Regions from separate parts of the Azoarcus sp. DD4 genome, predicted to be linked through region 1. Evidence: predicted binding sites of a transcription regulator. Region 1 holds the regulator's gene; each other region holds the start of a gene.
What was found. The regulator sigma-54, encoded in region 1, starts transcription at its own class of promoters, with help from an activator protein. The targets are predictions, from matches to a motif close to TGGCACGCTTNCTGCTNA.
Positions count from the first base shown of each region.

Region 2: CJ010_RS07640 (dinitrogenase iron-molybdenum cofactor biosynthesis protein) is a predicted target of sigma-54. The motif match lies at 5,612-5,629, and genes of this name have one in related genera.
Region 3: CJ010_RS05675 (CmpA/NrtA family ABC transporter substrate-binding protein) is a predicted target of sigma-54. The motif match lies at 4,129-4,146, and genes of this name have one in related genera.

Region 1 is NZ_CP022958.1:712,284-720,145, reverse strand. It holds gene thiL (thiamine-phosphate kinase) at 1-843, shown strand, start outside; gene CJ010_RS03450 (phosphatidylglycerophosphatase A) at 851-1,333, shown strand; gene CJ010_RS03445 (CinA family protein) at 1,336-1,821, shown strand; gene recA (recombinase RecA) at 2,020-3,054, shown strand; gene recX (recombination regulator RecX) at 3,072-3,521, shown strand; gene lptB (LPS export ABC transporter ATP-binding protein) at 3,508-4,230, shown strand; gene CJ010_RS03425 (RNA polymerase factor sigma-54) at 4,243-5,700, shown strand; gene hpf (ribosome hibernation-promoting factor, HPF/YfiA family) at 5,714-6,037, shown strand; gene ptsN (PTS IIA-like nitrogen regulatory protein PtsN) at 6,174-6,659, shown strand; gene hprK (HPr(Ser) kinase/phosphatase) at 6,628-7,569, shown strand; gene ilvA (threonine ammonia-lyase, biosynthetic) at 7,697-7,862, shown strand, end outside.
Region 2 is NZ_CP022958.1:1,608,203-1,616,064, reverse strand. It holds gene CJ010_RS07670 (GGDEF domain-containing protein) at 1-520, shown strand, start outside; gene CJ010_RS07665 (PQQ-dependent sugar dehydrogenase) at 573-1,724, opposite strand; gene CJ010_RS07660 (VanZ family protein) at 1,835-2,236, shown strand; gene CJ010_RS07655 (U32 family peptidase) at 2,333-4,273, shown strand; gene CJ010_RS07650 (SlyX family protein) at 4,288-4,488, opposite strand; gene CJ010_RS07645 (hypothetical protein) at 4,564-4,830, opposite strand; gene CJ010_RS07640 (dinitrogenase iron-molybdenum cofactor biosynthesis protein) at 4,840-5,574, opposite strand; gene CJ010_RS07635 (LysR substrate-binding domain-containing protein) at 5,719-6,642, opposite strand; gene CJ010_RS07630 (mandelate racemase/muconate lactonizing enzyme family protein) at 6,757-7,862, shown strand, end outside.
Region 3 is NZ_CP022958.1:1,184,458-1,192,319, reverse strand. It holds gene CJ010_RS05690 (tellurite resistance TerB family protein) at 1-729, opposite strand, end outside; gene CJ010_RS05685 (ABC transporter ATP-binding protein) at 862-1,656, opposite strand; gene ntrB (nitrate ABC transporter permease) at 1,680-2,636, opposite strand; gene CJ010_RS05675 (CmpA/NrtA family ABC transporter substrate-binding protein) at 2,728-3,987, opposite strand; gene CJ010_RS05670 (nitrate regulatory protein) at 4,282-5,580, opposite strand; gene rlmB (23S rRNA (guanosine(2251)-2'-O)-methyltransferase RlmB) at 5,702-6,454, opposite strand; gene rnr (ribonuclease R) at 6,447-7,862, opposite strand, start outside.

The sequences.
Region 1 (7,862 bases):
CTCGCGGTATCGACCGACATGCTGGTCGCCGGCACCCACTTCTTCGCCGACACCGATCCCGCGGGGCTGGGCTGGAAGGCGCTGGCGGTCAATGTGTCCGACCTCGCGGCAATGGGCGCGGCGCCGCGCTGGGCGCTGCTCTCGCTCGCCCTGCCGGCCGCCGACGAGGCCTGGATCGCCGCTTTCGCCGACGGCTTCTACGCCTGCGCCGCGCGCTACGGCGTCGATCTGGCCGGCGGCGACACCACGCGCGGGCCGCTCAACCTCAGCGTCACCATCATCGGCGAAGTCCCCCCGGCCCGGGCCGTCACCCGTGGCGGCGGTCGCCCGGGGGACGACCTCTGGGTGTCGGGCCAGCCCGGCCTCGCCGCGCTCGGACTGGCCATGCTGCGCGGGCAGTTCCGCCCGGACCGCGACGGCGAACGCTGCCTCGACGCGCTCCATCGTCCGCAGCCGCGCGTCGAACTCGGCCTGGCGCTGCGTGGTGTCGCCAGCGCCATGCTGGACGTATCCGACGGCCTGCTCGGCGACCTGGGCCACATCCTCGAACAATCCCGCTGTGGAGCGATCGTCGAACTCGACCGTCTGCCCGTCGCCGCCCTGCTCGCCACCGGCGCCGACCCGTTGCTGGCACAGCGCTGCCTGCTGCGCGGTGGCGACGACTATGAATTGCTGTTCTCCGCCCCGCCTGCAGAACGCACGACGCTGGCCGGGCTGTCACAACGCCTCGCCCTTCCACTCACCCGCATCGGCTGCCTCACCGAGCCCGGTTCGCTGCTGTTGCGTCACGCCGACGGCAGACTGGAACCCGCCGCTGCCGCCGGCTACGACCACTTCGCCTGAGTCCCGCATGCGCCCCACCCTGACGCTGTTGCTGTCCCATCCGGCCCACTTCATCTCGCTCGGTTTCGGCGCCGGCCTCTCGCCCAGGGCACCGGGCACCGTCGGCACCCTGCTCGCATGGCTGCTGTTCCCGCTGCTGCGCACCCCGCTCTCGGACTTCGTCTTCCTCGCCCTGCTGCTGGCCCTCTTCGTCGCCGGCATCCTCGCCGCCGAGCGCACCGGGCGCGCCCTCGGTGTATCCGATCACGGCGGCATCGTCTGGGACGAAATGGTGGCAACCTGGCTGGTACTGCTGCTGACGCCCCCCACCCTGATCTGGCAGGCGATCGCCGTAGCGCTGTTCCGCTTCTTCGACATCGTCAAGCCGCCGCCCGTCGGCTGGGCCGACCGCAGCTTCAAGGGCGGCTTCGGCGTGATGCTCGACGACCTTATCGCCGCCGGCTACACGCTGCTGGTACTCGCCCTGCTGGTCAGCTTCTTCGGAGCATGACGATGGACGCCGAACTCGCCACCCTCTCGCGCCGCGTCGGCGACGCACTGAGCGCCCGCGGCTGGCTCCTCGCCACCGCCGAATCCTGCACCGGCGGCTGGATCGCCGAGGTGGTCACCGCCACCGCGGGCAGTTCCGCCTGGTTCGACCGGGGCTTCGTCACCTACTCCAACGCCAGCAAGATCGACATGCTGGGTGTCGCCGGCGCCACCCTCGCCGCGCACGGCGCGGTGAGCATCGAGACCGTACTGGAGATGGCAAGCGGCACCCTGGCACGCAGCCATGCCGACGTCGCCGTGGCGGTGTCGGGCGTTGCCGGCCCGAGCGGCGGCAGTGCCGAGAAACCTGTCGGCATGGTGTGCCTGGCCTGGGCACGACGGGACCAGCCCGCGCAGGCGACGGTCTGCCGCTTCGATGGCGACCGCGAGGCCGTGCGGCGCCAGACGGTGCTGCGGGCGCTCGCCGAGGTGATCGCGCTCGCAACCTAAACCGGCACCGCCAGCGCCCCGCCTGCACGTGGTGTAGAGGCAGTGCCGCCAGCACCCGCGCCACGACCTGATTGCGCCTTGAGTTGCTGTAAATACATTCAGGCAATAGACTGCACGCCAGCGTGACAACCGCCTAGCGGCTGCCACATTCCTGCAAGCTCTGTGCCATAATTCGCCAATCACTTAGGAACACTTCACATGGACGACAACAAGGCCAAGGCCCTTGCCGCGGCGCTCTCGCAGATCGAAAAGCAGTTCGGCAAGGGTTCGATCATGCGCATGGGCGACGGCAATGTCGAAAAGGACATCCAGACCGTTTCCACCGGCTCGCTCGGGCTCGACATCGCGCTCGGCCTCGGCGGCCTGCCGCGCGGCCGCGTGGTCGAGATCTACGGTCCTGAATCCTCCGGCAAGACCACGCTCACGCTGCAGGTCGTCGCCGAAATGCAGAAGCTGGGCGGCACCGCGGCCTTCATCGACGCCGAGCACGCGCTCGACGTCGGCTATGCCGAAAAGCTCGGCGTGAACATCACCGACCTGCTGATCTCGCAGCCTGACACCGGCGAACAGGCGCTCGAAATCGCCGACATGCTGGTGCGCTCGGGCGGTGTCGACGTCGTCGTCATCGACTCGGTCGCCGCGCTCACGCCCAAGGCCGAAATCGAAGGCGAGATGGGCGACCAGCTGCCCGGCCTGCAGGCCCGCCTGATGAGCCAGGCGCTGCGCAAGCTCACCGCCAACATCAAGCGCACCAACACCCTGGTGATCTTCATCAACCAGATCCGCATGAAGATCGGTGTGATGTTCGGCAACCCGGAAACCACCACCGGCGGCAACGCGCTCAAGTTCTACGCCTCGGTGCGCATGGACATCCGCCGCACCGGCACGATCAAGCGCGGCGACGAAGTGGTCGGCTCGGAAACCAAGGTCAAGGTCGTCAAGAACAAGGTGTCGCCGCCGTTCAAGGAAGCGCACTTCGACATCCTCTACGGCGAAGGCGTGTCGCGCGAGGGTGAGATCATCGACCTCGGCGTGGATCACAAGATCGTCGACAAGTCCGGCGCCTGGTACGCCTACAACGGCGACAAGATCGGCCAGGGCAAGGACAACGCTCGCGAATTCCTGCGCGCCAACCCGGCACTGGCGCGCGAGATCGAGAACAAGGTCCGCGTCGCCCTCGGCCTCAAGGAAATGCCGGTCGACGGCATCCTGCCGGCGGCGGCCGAGGCCTGACTTCGGGTCACACGACCATGGGCGAACCCAGCCTGCGCGAACGAGCGATCCGCCATCTGGCGCGGCGGGAGCATTCCCGCAGCGAACTGGCGCGCAAGCTGGCCGCCCACGGCGATGCGGAGGAAGTGGACGAAGTACTCGGTCGGATGAGCGAACTCGGCCTGCTCTCCGACACCCGCTTCGCCGGCGCCTGGGTGCGCGGCAAGGCCGGACGTTTCGGCGCCGCCCGCCTGCGCCGCGAACTCACCCGGCGCGGCGTCGCCGCCGAGACGATAGACGAGGCACTGGCCGCCGAGTGCGGCGATTCCGAACTCGATCGCGCCCGCGCGGTGTGGCAGGCGAAGTTCGGCAGCGCCCCGGGCGATGCACGCAAATGGGCGCGACAGGCCCGCTTCCTGCAAAGCCGGGGCTTCGCTTCCGACCTGATCCGCAAAATACTGAAAGAAAGCCCCGATGAGTCTGCTTAAGGTCACCGGACTTCAAAAGCGCTACAAGGCGCGCACCGTGGTGCACGACGTCGGCTTCGAAGTCGACGCGGGCGAGGTCGTCGGCCTGCTCGGCCCCAACGGCGCCGGCAAGACCACCTGTTTCTACATGATCGTCGGTCTGGTGCGGGCCGATGGCGGCGAGATCCTGCTCGAAGACGCCCGCCTCACCCACCTGCCCATCCACGAACGCGCCCGCCTCGGCCTGTCCTACCTGCCACAGGAAATGAGCGTGTTCCGCAAGCTCACGGTGGCGGAGAACATCCAGGCGGTGCTCGAACTGCGCGGCCTCGACAGCGGCCGCGTGGCAGAGCGCCTGGAAGAACTGCTCGAGGAACTCGGCATCGCCCACCTGCGCAACAGCACCGCGATTTCACTGTCCGGTGGCGAGCGCCGCCGCTGCGAGATCGCGCGCGCGCTCGCCACCGATCCGCGTCTAATCCTGCTCGACGAACCCTTCGCCGGTGTCGACCCCATTGCGGTGCTCGACATCCAGAAGATCATCCGCTTCCTCAAGGAACGCGGCATCGGTGTGCTGATCACCGACCACAACGTGCGCGAAACCCTGGGCATCTGCGACCGCGCCGCCATCATCAGCGAAGGGCGCGTCCTGGCCAGTGGCCAGCCGCGGGAAATCATCGACAACGAGCAAGTCCGCCAGGTATATCTCGGCGAGCACTTCCGTCTCTGACCGCCGCCCACCATGAAGCCCACGCTACAACTCAAGCTCTCCCAGCACCTCACGCTGACGCCGCAGCTGCAGCAGTCCATCAAGCTGCTGCAGCTCTCCACGCTGGAGCTCAACACCGAGATCGAGCGCTTCCTGCTCGAGAACCCGATGCTGGAGCGCGAGGAGCCCGACGGCGGTCACGATTTCCAGGCTTCGATCGCGCCCTCCGGTGCCACCCAGAGCACGTCGACCGGCGATGGCCCCGGCGATGCGGCTCCCGAGCACGAACCACGCTCCGAGAACAGCGACTCCGCCAGCTTCGAGGAAGGCATGGACTGGTCGGGCAGCGGCAGCGGTTCGAGCGGCAACCGCGACGATGACGACGACGTCGACTTCCAGGAATTCCAGGCTGCCGGCATCTCGCTGCGCGACCATCTCGACCAGCAAGTCGCCCTGTCGCCGCTGTCCGACCGTGATCGCTCCCTGGTGCGCTTTCTGATCGAGGCACTGGACGACGACGGCTACCTACACCAGGAGCTCGAAGAACTGCTCGAACTCCTGCCGCCGGAGCTCGACGTCGAACTCGACGACCTGAGCATCGCATTGCGCCACGTGCAGAGCCTGGAGCCCGCCGGCATAGGCGCACGCACCCCGCAGGAATGCCTGGCGCTGCAACTGCAGGCGATGCCGGCCAACCCGGTGCGCAACTTGGCGCTGGAAATCGTCAGCCAGCATCTCGAACTGCTCGCCGAGCGCAATTTCGCCAAGCTCAAGAAGCTCACCGGCTGCGACGACGACGCCCTGCGCGCGGCCCATGCCCTGATCTGCCGCCTGGACCCGCATCCGGGCGCCCAGCACTCGGTGGAAGAAACCCGCTACGTGCTGCCCGACGTGGTGGTCCGCAAGCAGCGCGGCCGCTGGACGGTGCAGCTCAACCCCGAGGCGATGCCGCGCCTGCGCATCAACCAGCTCTACGCCAGCATCCTGCAGCAGAACCGCGGCCAGGGCGGCGGCCTGACCAGCCAGTTGCAGGAGGCGCGCTGGCTGATCAAGAACGTGCAGCAGCGCTTCGACACCATCCTGCGCGTCTCCCAGGCCATCGTTGACCAGCAGCGGCAGTTCTTCGATCATGGGGAGGTGGCGATGCGGCCGCTCACGCTCAGGGAGATCGCGGACCAGCTCGAATTGCACGAATCCACTGTGTCGCGCGTCACCACGCAGAAGTTCATGGCGACCCCGCGCGGCGTGTTCGAACTCAAGTATTTCTTCGGCAGCCATGTCGCCACCGACACCGGTGGCGCGGCCTCTTCCACGGCGATTCGCGCGCTGATTCGCCAGCTGGTCGATGCCGAGGACAGGAAAAAACCCCTGTCCGACGCCAGGATTGCCGAATTATTGGGCCAGCAGGGTATCGTGGTGGCAAGGCGTACCATCGCCAAGTACCGCGAGTCACTCAATATCCCGCCGGTCAGTCTGCGCAAAACGATCTGAAAGAGGAGTCATCATGAATCTCAACATCACCGGGCATCACGTCGAAGTCACGCCGGCCATCCGCGAATACGTGATGACGAAGCTGGACCGCGTCATCGCTCATTTCGACAACGTCACCAGCGTGAACGTGATTCTCTCGGTGGAGAAGCTGAAGCAAAAAGCCGAGGTCACCGTACACGTGCGCGGCAAGGACATCTACGTCGAGAGCGACGATGCCAACCTCTACGCCGCCATCGACAGCATGACCGACAAGCTCGATCGCCAGGTGCAGAAGTACAAGCAGAAGGTGGCCGATCACAACCACGACGCGCTCAAGCACCAAAGCCCCGAAGCGTGATCTTTTCATTACGTCGTCCGATCTAGGGTGTGGGTATAATCCGCGCGTTTTCACGACGCGCCTGCCCGCACCCCCGATCGCCAGACCGCCATCCCGCGGTGCCAGCGTCGCCGGCGCCGCGCAAGCTTTCCAGCGCATGAGCCTGATAGCCCAACTCCTGCCACTCTCCAACGTGGTGGTCGACCTCGATGCCAGCAGCAAGAAGCGGGTTTTCGAGCATGCCGGCCTGCTGTTCGAAAACAATCAGGGCATTGCCCGCAGCACTGTATTCGACAGTCTGTTCTCCCGCGAACGACTCGGCTCCACCGGTCTGGGCCAGGGCATCGCCATTCCGCATGGCCGCATCAAGGGCCTGAAGGAAGCCGCGGGCGCCTTCCTGCGCCTGTCGACGCCGGTGCAGTTCGACGCCCCCGACGGTCGTCCGGTCAACCTGCTGTTCGTCCTGCTGGTACCGGAACAGGCCAACGAGGCCCATCTGCAATTACTCTCGGAACTGGCGCAGATGTTCAGCGAGCGCGCTTTCCGCGAGCAGTTGCTGAACGCCCCCGACGCCGCCTCCATCCACGCGCTGTTCGCCAACTGGGGGCCCGATGCGGCAGACCAGCGTCGCGCGGCTGTATGAGGATCAAGGCCAGCGGCTGCAGCTGACCCACGTCAGCGGACCGCTCGATGCGGTGCTCTCCGTTGCCGAGGAACGCATCTGGCCGGCCGACCTCGTCGGCCACCTCAACCTGATCCACCCCACCCGGCTGCAGATCCTCGGCGCCGCCGAACTCGAATGGGCGCGCCGCCAGTCGCGCGAGAAAGTCGCCCACCACCTCAACGGCATCCTGTCGGCACGGCCACCGGCCATCATCATCGCCGACGGCTGCGAGACGCCGAACATCGTGCACGGCGTGTGCAACGCGCACAACGTCGCGCTGTTCTCCACGCCCCACCCTTCGGCCAGCGTCATCGACCAGCTGCGCCTCTACCTGTCGCGCCAGCTCGCCGAGAAGATCTCGCTGCACGGCGTGTTCATGGACGTGCTCGGGATCGGCGTGTTCATCACCGGCAACTCCGGTGCCGGCAAGTCGGAGCTGGCGCTGGAGCTGATCTCGCGCGGCCACGGCCTGGTGGCCGACGACATCGTCGAATTCTCGCGCATCGCGCCGACGGTGCTCGAAGGCCGCTGCCCCGAGTTGCTGAAGGATTTCATCGAAGTCCGCGGCCTCGGCATCCTCAATATCCGCACCATCTTCGGCGAGACCGCCTGCCGGCGGAAGATGCGCCTGCGGCTGATCTGTCACCTCGAGCGGCGCCAGCCCGGCCAGGACGATCCCAACCGGTTGCCGGTCCAGCAGGAAGTGCAGAACATCCTCGGCGTGCCGACACCGCGCGTCACGCTGCCGGTCGCCGCCGGCCGCAACCTCGCGGTGCTGCTCGAAGCGGCGGTGCGCTCCACCATCCTGCAGCTGCGCGGGGTCGATTCCACCCAGGAATTCATCGATCGCCAGAGCCGGATGCTGCACGGCGACGGCGACACGCCCTGAGCGCCTCGGCCGCCTGACACGAAACGTCCCCGAGGGGTGGCAGCATGCTCGAGACGGCCCGGCGCCCTTGCCGCAGCGCGGCGTCGGCTGCTAACCTCGTCCCCTTTGCCGCCCGACGCCGCCCGCCATGACCCCCGCCGCCCCCGATTACCTGGAACGCATCCTCAACGCCCAAGTCTATGATCTTGCGGTGGAAACGCCACTGGATCTGGCGACCAACCTGTCGGCGCGCTGCGGCAACCGGATCTACCTGAAGCGCGAGGACATGCAGCCGGTGTTCAGCTTCAAGCTGC
Region 2 (7,862 bases), 900 kb from region 1:
TGCGCTCGCCCAGCTGGCAAGCCACGATCCGCTGACCGGCCTGGCCAACCGCCGCCACTTCCAGGAACGGCTGGAGCACGCCATCGCCACCAGCCGGCGCACCGGCCAGGCGCTCGCCCTGCTCTACATCGACCTCGACAACTTCAAGGACATCAACGACCGCTACGGCCATGCCAGCGGCGACCTCGTGCTACAGGCGGTGGCGCAGCGGCTGCGCCACACCGTGCGCGAGATCGACACCGTGGCGCGCCTGGGCGGCGACGAGTTCGTGATCCTGTTCGACGCCGTGATCGGCCGCGACGACGTCGTCCGCATCGCCGACAAGCTGCTGGCCGCCCTGCGCCAGCCCGTACTGACCCACGGCCATGCGCTCAAGGTGCTGGCCAGCATAGGCATCAGCCTCTACCCGCAGGACGGCGAGACCGCCGATGCCCTGCTGAGCCACGCCGACCGTGCGATGTACCACTCCAAGACCAGCGGCCGCGACAGCTACCGCTTCTTCGACTCGCTGGAACGCTGACGCGCGCCTACCGGACTACCCGCTTGTCACTACGCGGGCCGGGCGGGAGCGCTCAGGCCGGATCGAGCCGCAGCACTCTGCCGTCGCCGTCGTCCAGCAGCCACAGGCGGCCATCCGGCCCCTGGCGCACGTCGCGGATGCGGATGCCCTGGTCGGTCAGCAAGCGTTCTTCCTTCACCACCTTGTCGCCGTCCAGCACCAGCCGCGCCAGCAGGCGGAACTTGAGCGCGCCGGCAAAGACATTACCCTTCCAGGCCGGGAAGGCATCGCCGCTGTAGAACGCCAGCCCGGACGGCGCGATCGACGGCGTCCATTGCCACCGCGACGGCTCCACATCGGCGCGCTCCGCGCCCTCGCCGATACGAAAGCCGGTAACGTACTCGCGGCCGTGGGTGATCACCGGCCAGCCGTAATTGCGCCCGGCCAGCACCCGGTTGAGTTCGTCGCCGCCCTGCGGGCCGTGCTCGGTCGCCCACAGTTCGCCGGTCTGCGGATGAAGCGCCGCGCCCTGCACGTTGCGGTGGCCGTAAGACCAGATCTCCGGCAGCACGCCCGGCCGGCCGGCGTAAGGATTGTCCGCCGGCACGCCGCCGTCCGGGCGGATGCGCACGATCTTGCCGAAGTGGGTGCCGAGATCCTGGGCGCGGTCGCGCTCGCTGTAGCGGTCGCCCAGGGTGATGAAGAGATTGCCGGCACGGTCGAACACCAGCCGAGAACCCCAGTGGTTGTTGCCGTCGACCGCGTCGCGCTGGGTGAAGATCACCTTCAGCTCCGTCAGCCGCAGCCCGGCCAGATCCAACGTGGCACTCGCCACCGCGCTGCGGGCACCGCCGCTGGCGGGCTGCGCATAAGAGAAATAGATGCGGCGGCTGGAGGCGAAGTCGGGCGCCAGCACCACGTCGAGCAGGCCGCCCTGGCCGCGCGCATGCACCGCGGGCACGCCGGCGATCGGTGGCGACAGCTCGCCGCTGGCCGAGACGATGCGCATCCGCCCCGGCCGCTCGGTCACCAGCAGCCGGCCATCGGGCAGGAAGGCCAGCGCCCACGGGTTTTCCAGCCCGCGTGCGACCTCGGTGATGCGGATCGGCCCGGCCTCGCTCTGCGACACCGCGTCGGCCCTCGCCGACAGGGGCAGGGCGAGCGTCCCGCCTAACAGCGCGGCCGTCAGGGTGAGAGCGGAAAGGGACAGCGGGGTGGCGGACATCGGCAATCTCCTGAAGAATCCGGGCGGACGACGCCCCGGCGACCTGTTGAGGACACCGACAGGCGCTGCCGGGTTCAAGCCCGAGCCATTCCACTGGATTTTCGACCGCCATGCCCCAGACATCCGCCGCGTGCCCTCCCACCTTCCTCACCCTGCTGCGTGCGGCCTATGGCTTGGCACTGGCGGCGATATTCTGGCTGGCGGTGCAACCGGCGCCGGACATCGTGGTGCTGTTCTCGTGGCAGGACAAGGTCGAGCATGCCCTGCTGTTCTGCGCGCTGGCCGTGTCCGGCCTGGCGGCCTGGCGCTCGCGCCCGGCCGCCATCGTCGTCGGCCTGATGCTCTACGGCGCGGCGATGGAAGTGGCGCAGTCCTTCACCGCATTTCGCGTCGGCGACCCCTGGGACTGGCTCGCCGACGCCATCGGCGTGCTGGCCGCACTGCCGCTGCTACGCCTCTTGCCGCAGCGCTGGCTGACGGGCGCAAGGCACTCGTCCGGAGCGGACGCTTAAGCGGTATCATTGCGCACCCAAAAAAAGGGCGGCAGCACCCGATAAGCCCTTTTTCGATCAATGACTTGCCCAGCCCCGACGCAACACGCCGCAGCCATGAGCCACAACCGCAAGGTCCTCGAACTACTCGCCCCCGCCAAGACCGCCGATATCGGCATCGAGGCCATCAACCACGGTGCCGACGCCGTCTACATCGGCGGGCCGTCCTTCGGCGCGCGCTCGGCGGCGGAGAACACCGTGGCCGACATCGCCCGCCTGTGCGCGCACGCCCACCGCTACCACGCGAAGATCTTCGTCGCGCTCAACACCATCCTGCGCGACGACGAACTCGAAGCCGCCCGCCAGCTGGTGTGGCAGGTATATGAGGCCGGCGCCGACGCGCTGATCGTGCAGGACATGGGCCTGCTGGAACTGGACCTGCCGCCCATCCAGCTGCACGCCAGCACCCAGACCGACATCCGCGACGCCGCCAAGGCGCGTTTCCTGCAGGACGTCGGCTTCTCGCAGATCGTGCTGGCGCGCGAACTCAGCCTCAAGCAGGTGCAGCAGATCGCCGCCGCCACCGATTGCCAGCTCGAATACTTCGTGCACGGCGCGCTGTGCGTGGCCTACAGCGGCCAGTGCTACATCAGCCACGCCCACACCGGGCGCAGCGCCAACCGCGGCGAGTGCTCGCAGGCCTGCCGGCTGCCCTACGACCTCGCCGACAAGGACGGCAACATCGTCGCCAGCGACCAGCACATGCTGTCGATGAAGGACAACAACCAGAGCGCCAACCTGCGCGCGCTGGCCGACGCCGGGATCAGCTCGTTCAAGATCGAGGGCCGCTACAAGGACCTCTCCTACGTCAAGAACATCACCGCTCACTACCGCCAGCTGATCGACGAACTGATCGACGGCGCCGACGGCGAGTACAGCCGCGCCTCGTCCGGGCGCAGCCAGTTCCTGTTCACGCCGCGCCCGGAAAAAACCTTCAACCGCGGCTACACCGACTACTTCGCCAACGAACGCCAGCACGGCATCGAGGCCTTCGAGTCGCCCAAGTTCGTCGGCGAGGCCATAGGCCGGGTGACCAAGATCGACAGCCGCCAGCGCAGGTTCTTCGACGTCGAGCGTACCGAGCCCATCCACAACGGCGACGGGCTGGCCTACTACAACCCCAAGGGCGACCTCGTCGGCCTGCGCATCAACACCGCCGAGCAGCTCGCCGACGGCACAGACCGGCTGTTCCCGTCCGACGCGCTACCGGCCGACCTGGTGCCCGGCACCGCGGTCTTCCGCAATCACGACCACGCCTTCGAACGGCTGCTGGAGAAGAAATCCGCCGAGCGCCGGGTCCGGGTGGATCTGCGCCTGTACGACACCGCCGACGGCTACGGCCTCGGCCTCACCGACGAAGACGGCGTGCAGGTCGACGTCACCGTGACCTGTGTGCGCGAACCGGCGCAGAACGTGGAACGCGCCCTTGCCGGCCTGCGCGACAACCTCGCCAAGCTGGGCAACACCATCTTCACCGTCGGCGAACTCCGGCTGGACGTGGCCGGCGCGCCCTTCATCCCCGCCTCCATGGTGAACGGCCTGCGCCGCGAAGCCTGCGACAAGCTCGAAAGCGCGCGCCTCGCCGCCCATCCGCGCCCACCGCGCGCCGCGGCGGTCGAACCGCCGGCGCCCTACCCGCAGGATGCGCTGTCCTATCTCGCCAACGTGCTCAACGACAAGGCGCGCGCCTTCTATGCGAAGCACGGCGTCAGCCTGATCGAAGCGGCCTACGAGGCCAACGAAGAGACCGACGAAGTCTCGCTGATGATCACCAAGCACTGCCTGCGCTACAGCTTCAACCTGTGTCCGAAGGAAGTGAAAGGCATCCGGCCCGAGCCGATGACGCTGATGAACGGCAAGGAAAAGCTGACCTTGCGCTTCGACTGCAAGCGCTGCGAAATGCATGTGGTGGGCAAGCTCAAACCGCACGTCGCCCATCTGCACCAGCACGTACCGGCGCAGAAGCTGCAGTTCTACGCCTCGCGGCCGACGGTCTGAGAGGCGCTTCGCGCCTAGTAGTGCGGCGGGATCTCGTCTTCCGGGCGCAGGCGCGCGGCCGGCTGGGCGGACTGCACCTGCTGGGCGAGCTGGCGTAGCTGCTGCTGCAACAGATCGATCTGCTGCTGCTGGCGGTAGACGGTGCGATTGAGTTCGTCGAGCTGGTCTTCGGCCAGCATCTGCTTGGCTTCGAGGCGTTCCAGGCGGTCTTCCATGGGGGTTCCGGGGCGATGGCAGGGCGCGATTCTAGCCCTCCGCCACCGCCCCGGCCACGAAAGCGGTGCCGAAACTCAGCGCGTCGCCGCCATTGCAGCCACCGCGGCGGTCAGCGCCGGCACGATCTCCGCACCATCGCCGGCATCCAGCAGTTCGCGCGCATGCTCTATCAGCGCCTGGGCCTCGTCCTCCTGTTTGCCGACCTTCAACTCCGCGGCAAAGCGCCCGATGCTGCCCGCGACCAGGCGGGTGATGCGACCGTTCTCGCCCGCCACCTTGGAGGTCTTGATCGCATTGGCGATCAGGTCGGTGATGATGGCGTGGTAATCCTTGTCGGCCACGGCATCCTCCTATTCTTCGACCAGTTCGGCGTTGTAGTTCTTCAGGCGCTGGCCGGCAGCAACACCGAGGATCTTGGCCAGCCAGGGCGGCGGCGAGTCGGTCATCATGTGCTGGAACTCGGCCAGCACCACCGCGGCCTCGCCGCCCTCGATGCGCTTGATCGGGTAGATGCCGCCCTTGATGACCTTGGCCGCGGCCGGACCGCCGACCGAGACCACGTAGAGCACATGGCAGTCGGAGATGAGCTGGACGCGGAAACCGTTCTTGTCTTCGGCGAAATCGGCCTCGAGCGCGTCGCGGATGCCGACCAGGCGGGCTTCGGTGGTCGACACCTGGTAGACCAGGTAGCGCACACAGGAACCGAAATGGCCATTGAGCGCCTCGCCGCTGTCTGACGCGAGCGCCACCCGCACCGAGCCCGGCATGTCGCCTTCCTCGTAGGGCTGCACCGGCGGCAGCACCTCGCCGTCGGCGTCACCCCAGAGGATGCGCACTGCCAGCTTCATCGCTTCCAGGCCGATGCCGATGTCCTCGCCGTCTTCCTCGCCGTCGGCGCTGGCGAAAGCGGTCTTGAGATCGGTGACGGTCACGGTGCGCAGCTCGTCGACGTCGATCTGGTCGCTGCCGATGCGGTTCTGCAACACGTCGATCAGTTGCGGCAGGGTGATGCCGGGCATGGCCCGCGCCGCCAGCGCCACGCGCAAGGCGGCATCACGGGTGATCGGGGCTGGACTCTGTTGCATGGGAGAGACTCCTCTGTCGGGGATTTTCACAATCTCCAAAGCACGATGAGTGCCAACCGGCATCGTCGCAGCACCTTCCTCCAAGCCGCTGATTCCATTGAACTCATGCAAAGCCGCCGGCGGTAGGTCGACGCCGCGGCAATGTCACACGCTCGACAATTGCCCGCTCCGCTCCGGCGCAGACGGCGCAAAGCGGTCCAGCAGGAAATCGATGAAGGCACGCACCCGTGCCGGCTGGTTGCGGCGCGCCGGATACACCGCGTAGAGGTCGGCGGTGGGCAGGGTGTAGTCCGGCAGTACCGCGCGCAAGCGGCCGCTTTCCAGGTACTTCGCCAGATCCCATTCCGAGCGGATGAGGATGCCGTGGCCGTCCAGCGCCCAGCCCAGCACCACATCGCCGTCGTTGGAGGACAGCGTGCCGCGCACCTTCACCGTCTCCACATGGCGGCCGCTCGACAGCCGCCAGATGCCGTAGGCGTCGTCGTTCTGGCGGTGAAGGATGCAGGCGTGGCGGGTGAGTTCGGCCGGTGTCTGCGGCGCACCGTGCGTTTCGAGATAGGCCGGCGAGGCGCACAGGAAGCGGCGGTTGCTCATCAGCTTGCGCGCCGACAGGCGGCTGTCCGGCAGTTCGCCGAAGCGGATCGCGAGGTCGAAGCCGGTGGCGACGAGGTCGATGGGCGCGTCGGTGAGCTGCAACTGCACCTCCACTTCCGGATGCTGGCGCGCGAAGGCGGACACGATGGGCGCGATCGTGGTGCGGCCGAAGCCGAGCGTGGCGTTGACCCGCAGCAGGCCCTTGGGCGCGGCGCGCCGATTGCCCAGCGAGGCTTCCATATCCTCGATGTCGGCAAGGATGCGGCGCGCGTGTTCGAGGTAAAGCTCGCCCTCGTCGGTGAGGCTCACCCGCCGCGTGCTGCGGTTGAGCAGGCGCACGCCGAGGCGCTGCTCGATCTGCGCCAGCCGCTTGCTGACCGCTGGCGGCGTCAGGTTGAGTTCGCGCGCGGCGGCGGTGAAGGAACCCTTGTCGGCGAGCAGCAGGAAGAAGGCGAGTTCGGAAGGAGCGTCCATTTTTAACTTTTTCGACCTAATGATTTTAATTCTTATCGATTCTACGTCTTCTGGAATTCAATAAGCTTCGCTCCGTTCGCTGCCGCTTGCAGCGCCCCCAAGGAGGAAAGCCCCATGAAAATCATCGACATCCGTGAAGTCACCAAGCCGATCAAGTCCAACATCCGCAACGCCTACATCGACTTCAGCAAGATGACGCTGAGCCTGGTGGCGGTGGTCACCGACGTGATCCGCGACGGCAAGCCGGTGATCGGCTACGGCTTCAACTCCAACGGCCGCTACGGCCAGGGCAGCCTGATCCGCGAGCGCTTCCGCCCGCGCCTGCTCGAAGCCGCACCGGAATCCCTGATCAACGATGCCGGCGACAACCTCGATCCGCACAGGATCTGGGCGACGATGATGACCAACGAGAAGCCCGGCGGCCACGGCGAGCGCTCGGTGGCCGTGGGCACCATCGACATGGCGGTATGGGACGCGGTGGCGAAGATCGCCGGCAAGCCGCTCTACCAGCTGCTGGCCGAGCAGTACGGCACCGGTACGCCCGATCGCAAGGTGTTCGTCTATGCCGCCGGCGGCTACTACCACCCGGGGCAGGATCTGGAAGCGCTGAAGAACGAGATGCGCGGCTACCTGGACCGCGGCTACAAGGTGGTCAAGAAGAAGATAGGCGGCGCCCCGCTCGCCGAGGACCTGCGCCGCATCGAGGCCATTCTTTCCATCCTGCCCGCGGGCTGCAAGCTGGCGGTGGATGCCAACGGCCGCTTCGACCTGCCCACCGCGATCGACTACGCCAAGGCGCTGTCGCAGTACGACCTGTTCTGGTACGAGGAGGCCGGCGACCCGCTGGACTATGCGCTGCAGGCCGAACTGGCGAACCACTACGCAGGCCCGATGGCCACCGGCGAGAACCTGTTCTCGATGCAGGACGCGCGCAACCTGATCCGCTACGGCGGCATGCGCCCCGACCGCGACTGGCTGCAGTTCGACTGCGCGCTGTCCTACGGCCTGGTCGAATACCTGCGCACGCTGGAGATGCTGAAGGACAACGGCTGGTCGCCCAGCCGTTGCATTCCCCACGGCGGCCACCAGATGTCGCTCAACATTGCCGCCGGCCTCGGCCTCGGCGGCAACGAGTCCTACCCCGACCTGTTCCAGCCTTACGGCGGCTTCCCCGACGGCGTCAAGGTGGTCGACAGCCATATCGAGATGCCCGAGCTGCC
Region 3 (7,862 bases), 470 kb from region 1:
ATCTATCGCCAGCAAGGACGCGCCATAGACCTGCGCCGCCACCGCCTGGTCGGGTACCGCTGCGACCAGGGCCTGCAGGTCGAGCGGTTTGCGCAGTTCGGCGAACAGGAATTCCTTCTCCGCCGGGCTGACGCCGTCGTCGTCGATTTCCCCGACGATGCGCTGGATCTCGGCTTCGTCGACCGCGCCATCGGCTTTTGCCGCGCAGAGCATGGCCTGCAGCACGACTTGCCCGGTCTCCGGCGCGGTGAGCGCCGCCATTTCCTCCGGTGCGGCAGCCGTCAGGCCCAGCGCGCCATTACCCGACCGGGTCCAGTTCTTGAGCGCGGCCATGGCGATGGTCGCGAGGATGGTCATGCCCGCGCCGCCGAGGGGATTGCTGCCGCCGGTTTGGCTAGCACGACCGCCGCCCAGGACGCTGCCGAGGACGTCACCCAGCCCACCGGTGCCACCCGGCGTCGCCCCGCCAAGCACACTACCCAGCAGATCGCCCAGCCCGGCGCCGGAAGCACGCGGCGCCTGACCGCCGAGCGCGCCACCGAGGATGTCGGCGAGGCCGCCACCGCCCGCACGGCCCGCCCCCTGACCGCCAAGCACCGCGCCGAGCAAGTCGCCCAAACCCGGCACGCCGCCCAGGCCCTGCGGCCCCATACTGTGCTCCAGGCGTGTCCGGCTCTGGCTGGTCATGCCCTGCTGCAGCATCCGTCCGACGATGTCTCCAAAGCTCATGCCCTTCTCCCGCGAGGTATCGAGCTTTCGATTGTAGTCGGGCGGAAGGCCGTTGCGCCGGGCGCGTGCGCGCCTGGAAGCGCCTGATCGCCGGCGCCCGGTGGCGGCCCGGGAGCCGGCCTCCGCCTGCGCTTACGCGGCGACGCGCAACTGCTTCTGGTAGAGGAACTCCATGATGGCCGCGCGACATTCGGCGAAATGCGGGTCGTGCGCCAGCGCCAGGCGGTCGCGCGGGCGCTCCAGGCCGACTTCCAGGATCTCGCCGATGGTGGCCGCCGGACCGTTGGTGAGCATCACCACGCGGTCGGACAGCAGCACCGCCTCGTCGACGTCGTGGGTGACCATCACCATGGTGGCCTTGGTCGCGGCGAGGATTTTCATCAGCTCGTCCTGCAGGTTGGCGCGGGTGAGCGCGTCGAGTGCGCCGAAGGGCTCGTCCATCAGCAGGATGCGCGGCTGCATCGACAGCGCGCGGGCGATGCCGACACGCTGCTTCATGCCGCCGGAGATTTCGTGCGGGTACTTGTTCTCGGCGTGCGTCAGGCCGACCAGCGCCAGCGCGTCGTGGGTGCGCTGCTTGAGCTTGGCCTTGCCTTCCTTGCTGGAGAACACCCGCTCCACTGCCAGGTAGACGTTGTCGAAGCAGGTCAGCCAGGGCAGCAGCGAGTGGTTCTGGAACACCACCGCGCGCTCGGGGCCGGGGCCGGCGATCTCGCGACCGTCGCACAGCATCACCCCGGAAGTCGGCCGGGTGAGGCCGGCGATGAGGTTGAGCAGGGTGGACTTGCCGCAGCCCGAGTGGCCGATCAGCGAGACGCTCTCACCTTCGAAGATGTCGAGGTCGATCTCACGCAGCGCGGTGAACTTGCCCTTCTTGGTCTCGAACGTCTGGCCGACGTTTTCGATCTGGACGATTTTCTTGCTCATGACCGTGACTCCTCAGTGGCCCGTTAGCGGCTTTCGTAGTTGAAGCGGCGCGCGATCAGCATCAGCGCCTGCTCCAGGATGAGACCGACGATGCCGATCACGAAAATGGCGATGATGATGTGCTCAACCTTGAGATTGTTCCATTCGTCCCACACCCAGAAGCCGATACCGACGCCGCCGGTGAGCATTTCCGCGGCCACGATCACCAGCCAGGCGGTGCCGATGGAGAGGCGGATGCCGGTAAGCATGTAGGGCAGCACCGCCGGGAACAGGATCTTGGTGAAGATCTTCCACTCGGACAGGTTGAGCACGCGGGCGACGTTGAGATAGTCCTGCGGAATGCGCGTCACGCCCTGGGCGGTGTTCATGATCATCGGCCAGATCGAGCAGATGAAGATGGTCCAGGTCGCGGCCGGGTCGGCACGCTGGAACACCAGCAGGCCGATCGGTAGCCAGGCCAGCGGACTCACCGGACGCAGCAGGCTGATGATGGGGTTCATCATCTGCGACAGCACCGCGAAGCGGCCGAGCATGAAGCCCGCCGGAATGCCAACCAGCGCGGCGATGCCGAAGCCGATGCCGACGCGCTGCAGCGAGGCCAGCACGTTCCAGCCTATGCCCTGGTCGTTGGGGCCTTCGCGATAGAAGGGGTCGGAGAACAGCGCCACCGCCGCCTGCCAGGTCTTGGCCGGGCTGGGAATGCCGCCGCCGTTGAGCGTGCCGAGGTGCCACAGACCGATCAGCAGGGCCATGCCGATCACTGGCGGCAACACCGCGCGCAGCAACGCCTGCAACCACTCGCCCACCCTGCCGGGGTTCTTGGCCGCTGGTGCGGCGGCCGGCTTCACGATTTGCTCCACAGCCTTCTCCGTCACCTTTTCACTCCGCACCGCGGTGCTGCGCGCAGCGGGGGCATCGACACCTTCGGCGGCGGGCGCCACGCCCGACGCACCATCCATCGTCACAGTTGCAGTCGCCATCATTCGCTCCTTACATTCGTTGTGCCCCCGCCCGCTCCACGGTCGCCCCCGAAGGGGCCGGCGTGCCGGGGCGGTGCGGCGCCGGGTTCGCTCAGACCTTCACCTTGAAGCTGCCGGCGTACTTCGCCGGATCCTTGCCGTCCCACACCACGCCATCGATCAGCTTGCTGCTGCGCATCTCGCTCTTGGGCAGGGACACGCCAGCGGCAGTGGCGGCCTGCTTGTAGATGTCGATACGGTTGACCGCCTTGGCCACCCCGAGGTAATCCGGATCCTTGTCGATCAGACCCCAGCGGCGGTGCTGGGTGAGGAACCACATGCCGTCCGACAGGTAAGGGAAGGTCACCGCGCCGTCGTTGAAGAACTTCATGAAATTGGGATCATCCCAGGTCTTGCCGAGGCCGTTTTCGTAGCGGCCGAGCATGCGGCCGAGGATGACGTCCATGTCGGTATTGACGTAAGAGCGCGCCGCCACGGTTTCCGCAGTGGTACGGCGGTTGGCGATCGAGGCGTCGATCCAGCGCGAGGCCTCCAGCACCGCGGCGGTGAGCGCGCGGGCACTGTTGGGGTTCTTGGCCACCCAATCACCGGTGGTGCCGAGCACCTTTTCCGGATGGTCGGTCCAGATGTCCTGGGTGGTGACCGCGGTGAAGCCGACGTTGTCGACGATGGCGCGCTGGTTCCAGGGCTCGCCCACACAGTAGCCGTGCATGTTGCCGACGCGCGCATTGGCCACCATCTGCGGCGGCGGCACCACGATGGACTTGACGTCCTGGAAGGGGTGGATGCCGTTGGCGGCCAACCAGTAATACAGCCACATCGCGTGGGTGCCGGTCGGGAAGGTCTGGGCAAAGGTGTAGGTGCCCGGCGCGCTGGCGGCGACCACCTTTTTCAGCGAGGCACCGTCGGTCGCCCCCTTCTCCTTCATCTGGTTGGAGAGCGTGATCGCCTGGCCGTTGTTGTTGAGCGTCATCAGCACCGCCATGTCCTTCTTCGGGCCGCCGATGCCGAGATGCACGCCATAGACCAGGCCGTAGAGCACGTGCGCCGCATCGAGCTCGCCGGACACCAGCTTGTCGCGCACCGCTGCCCAACTCGCTTCCTTGCTCGGAATGATCTTGATGCCGTACTTCTCGTCGAACTTCTGCGTCGCGGCCATCACCACCGACGAGCAGTCGGTGAGCGGGATGAAGCCGACCTTGATTTCCTTCTTCTCCGGCGCGTCGGAACCCGCCGCCCACACGCCCCCCGGGAACAGCCCGGACAGCAGCGTGGCGGTACCGGCAGCGGCGCCGGCCTTGAGGAATCCCCGGCGGGACAGTTCGGGGGTCTTGATGGTCTGCTTGGTCATCTCGCGCTCCTTGGCGAAGTCCAAAAACAAAAAGGCGCCCATCTCCTTGCTACAACTGGTGCAGTAAGGAAATGGACGCCGTTGTCCAGTGTTCGTCAGATATCGAACGCCGAACCGTCGTTGGTTCGGCTTACCAAGGGATTAGCAGCAAGCGTGCCAGCTTCGGAAAACCGCTGGAAATGCGGGTTTGCGCCAGATCTGTGCGGTTTGCGGCCTGCAGCGAATGCGCGAATGCGCACTGCTGCAGTGCAATAGGCAGACGTGCCGCACAAAGCCAGTGCGGCAAGAGGGGATTTACTCGGGGCGCAACACGTCGGCGAGTGCGAGCGTGGCCTCGGCGACCTCGACCAGGCGACGGTTCTGGTTCATGGCGGTCTGACGCAGCAGCTTGTAGGCCTCTTCCTCGCTCAACCCGCGGCTGGCCATCAGCAGCCCCTTGGCACGCTCCACCAGCTTGCGCTCGTTGAGCGCGGCGCGCACGGTATTGAGTTCGTCGCTCATGGTCTGCAGACGCTGCGACTGCGCCTGCATCAGCTCCAGCACGGAGCGGCCGAGTTGCGGCCCGAGGCCGTCGCCAGCAGGCAGACCGCCCGGCGGCGCCGGCGGCACCGCGGCCAGGCCGGCACCGGCCTGCTGGAGCAGGGCCTCCAGCGTGGCGGGCGGCAGCGCATCCCCCCCGGCCGCAGTCAGCGTGTCGAGCACGCGGGTATGGCTGTCGAGATCCGCACGCACGGCGGCGAGCTTGGTTTCGCACAACTGCAGCAGCGCGTTGGTCGCACAGTCCTCGACCTGGCGCATCACGTCGATGCGGGCCGTGGCGCACTCGAACCAGCGGTCGCTGCTGTCCGGCACCGGTTTGCCCGCCGCCGTGGTCGTGGCGATGCGGCGCATGCGTTCAAGTTCGGCGATTTCGGGCGTGGTCTGGGCGTTGCGCCAGATGGTGCGTAGTGTGGGATCGGCAAATTCGACGAAGAGCTGGAAGCAGCGCTCCTGACCGTCGATCAGATGGAGCATGCGCTGCTGCTCGCCGGCCTCCAGCCGCCCGGCGGCGAAGGCGGCGGCGCCGACCGCACGCTCCTGGCCGGCCAGTTCCTTGCCCTGCATGAAGTTGAAGAGCGCAACCAGCGCGCGCGAAATGGCCGGATCGACAGCCGTGTCGGCCGCCTCGAACACCACCGCCAGCAGGCCGGCGATCAACTCGCTGAAGCTGCGGGTGGACAGTTCGGCCGTGATCTGGTGCTGGGCGACACGCCTGCGCAGTTCAGGCAAGGTGTTGAGTCCGTGCAGCACATAGGCGATGCGGCTGAAGAGGCGCATGCCGCCAGCCATGCGGGCAGAATCGGTGGCAAGCCGTTCGAACAGCTCGCGCACCGCTGCCTCGACCGCGACGCTGGCCGCCACGTGCTCCGCGCGCTGCTCGCCGAAGCGGCTGCCGCGCGAGGCGAGAAACACATTGGATGCGCCGCGCTCTTTCTGCAGCATGTGGATCAGCTCCCCGACCTGCTTTACCAGCCCGCAGGTGACTTCGAGCTGCTCCAGCCCGTGGATTTCGCAGCGCTTGGCCGCGACCAGAAAACTCAGCGCAGATTTCATCCTCGACCTCGCTGTCGATGCACGTCCATCGCCTTCCTGTTTCGATGACTACTTTGACTGCGGCAAGCAAGACGCGTGCGCCTGGCCGCACACGCCGTCCCGCATGCCACTTTTGTGGCGCTCAGTCGCGCTGGCGGCGTGCCTCGAACAGGCAGATGCCGCTAGCCACCGAGACGTTGAGACTCTCGACACTACCGTGCATGGGAATGCGGGCCAGCTCGTCGCAGGTCTCGCGCGTCAGCCGGCGCAGACCATCGCCCTCGGCCCCCAGCACCCAGGCCACCGGCCCCTTCTGGTCGACCTCGTAGAGCGATTTTTCTGCCTCGCCGGCAGCTCCCACCACCCAGATGCCCGCCTCCTGCATCTCGCGCAAGGCCCGCGCCAGGTTGGTAACGGTGATATAGGGCACGGTGTCGGCAGCCCCGCTCGCCACCTTGACCGCGGTGGCATTGAGCCCGACCGCCCTATCCTTGGGCGCGATCACCGCATGCGCACCGGCGGCGTCGGCCACCCGCAGGCAGGCGCCCAGATTGTGCGGATCCTGCACGCCGTCGAGCACCAGGATGAGCGCGTTCTCGTCCAGGCTGTCGAGCACGTCGGCCAGCTTGAGCTCGCGCCGGGTGGCGTCGATGCGCGCCACGACCCCCTGATGGCGACGGGTACCGACCATGGCGTCGAGCCGATCGCCTTCGCTGGGCACGATACGCACGCCGGCAGCTTCGGCCACGGCGAGGAATTTCTTGACGCGGGCATCCTTGCGGTCGCCCGACAGGTAGATTTCGAACACCGCCTCCGGTGCCTGGCGCAGCTTCGCCGATACGGCATGAAAGCCGTAGATCAGGCGGGAGGCGGAGGTGTCTGCGGCTTTAACCAATGCGTTTTCCCTTCTTTGCTGTACTGCTCGTACCGCTGGCGGCCTTGCTCGTCTTGGCCGGAGCCTTCTTGGCAGTCGTGGTTTTAGCCTTGACCGGCTTCGACTTAGCCGCCGCCGGCTTGCCGGCCTTGGTTGCCGGAGCCTTGGTTGCCGGAACCTTCGCCGCCGGGGACTTCACCTTCGCCGTCGCCGGCTTGGCCGTAGCACGCTTTGCGGCAGGCTTCGTAGCTGCAGGCTTTGCCTCTTCCGCAACGGCAGGTTCGACCACCTCGGCAGCCCGCTTGGGCGATGCCGCACGTGCCCGACGAACCGGTGTCTTTGTTTCCGCCACGGCTGCGGCGGGGCGCGATTCTACCGTTTCGGGCGCACTTTGCAGCACCGGCGCGACATCGACGGGCGCCGCCGACTTCGCCTTGCGGCCAGTTTTTCCGGGCGCCTCGGCCACGATAGTCGCCGGCTTGGCGAGCAACGGCCCTTCGACCAGGCGGAAATCGATCTTGTTCGTCACCATGTCCACGCGGACCAGCTGCACCCTCAGCCGGTCGGACAGACGGAACTGCTTGCCGGTACGTTCGCCCAGCATCGCGTGGCGGGTCTCGTCGAAATGGAAGTAGTCGGCGCCGAGCTCGGAAACGTGCAGCAGGCCCTCTATGAAGATGTCGTCGAGCGCGACAAAGAGGCCGAACGGCACCACCGCCGAAACGCTGCCTTCGAACTCCTCGCCGACCTTGTCCTGCATGTAGTAGCACTTGAGCCAGGACACCACGTCGCGGGTCGCCTCGTCGGCACGGCGCTCGGTGGTCGAGCAGTGCAGGCCGATGTCGTCCCAATCACCCGCAGCGTACTTTTCGCTCTTCAGTACAGCCTTGATCGCGCGGTGCACCAGCAGGTCGGGATAGCGGCGGATGGGCGAGGTGAAGTGGGTATAGGCCTCGTAGGCGAGGCCGAAGTGACCGACGTTGTCCGGGCTGTACACCGCCTGGCGCAGCGAGCGCAGCATCACCGTCTGCAGCAGCTGGGCATCGGGGCGATCCTTGACCTTGTCGAGCAGGGCTGCGTAATCCTTGGCATGCGGTTCGTCGCCGCCGCCCAGGCCCATGCCGAACTCGGAAAGGAAACCGCGCAGCTTGTCGAGCTTCTCCGGCGTCGGCCCCTCGTGCACCCGATAGAGCGCCGCGTGCTCGTGCTTCTGCAAAAAGTCGGACGCGCAGACGTTGGCAGCCAGCATGCACTCCTCGATCAGGCGGTGCGCGTCGTTGCGGGTTTCCGGGACGATGCGTTCGATCTTGCCGTTGTCATCGAAGATCATCCGCGTCTCGGTGGTCTCGAAATCGATCGCACCGCGCTTTGCTCGCGCCTTCAGCAACACCCGGAACAGCTTGTCGAGATCCTCGAGCTGCGGCAGCAG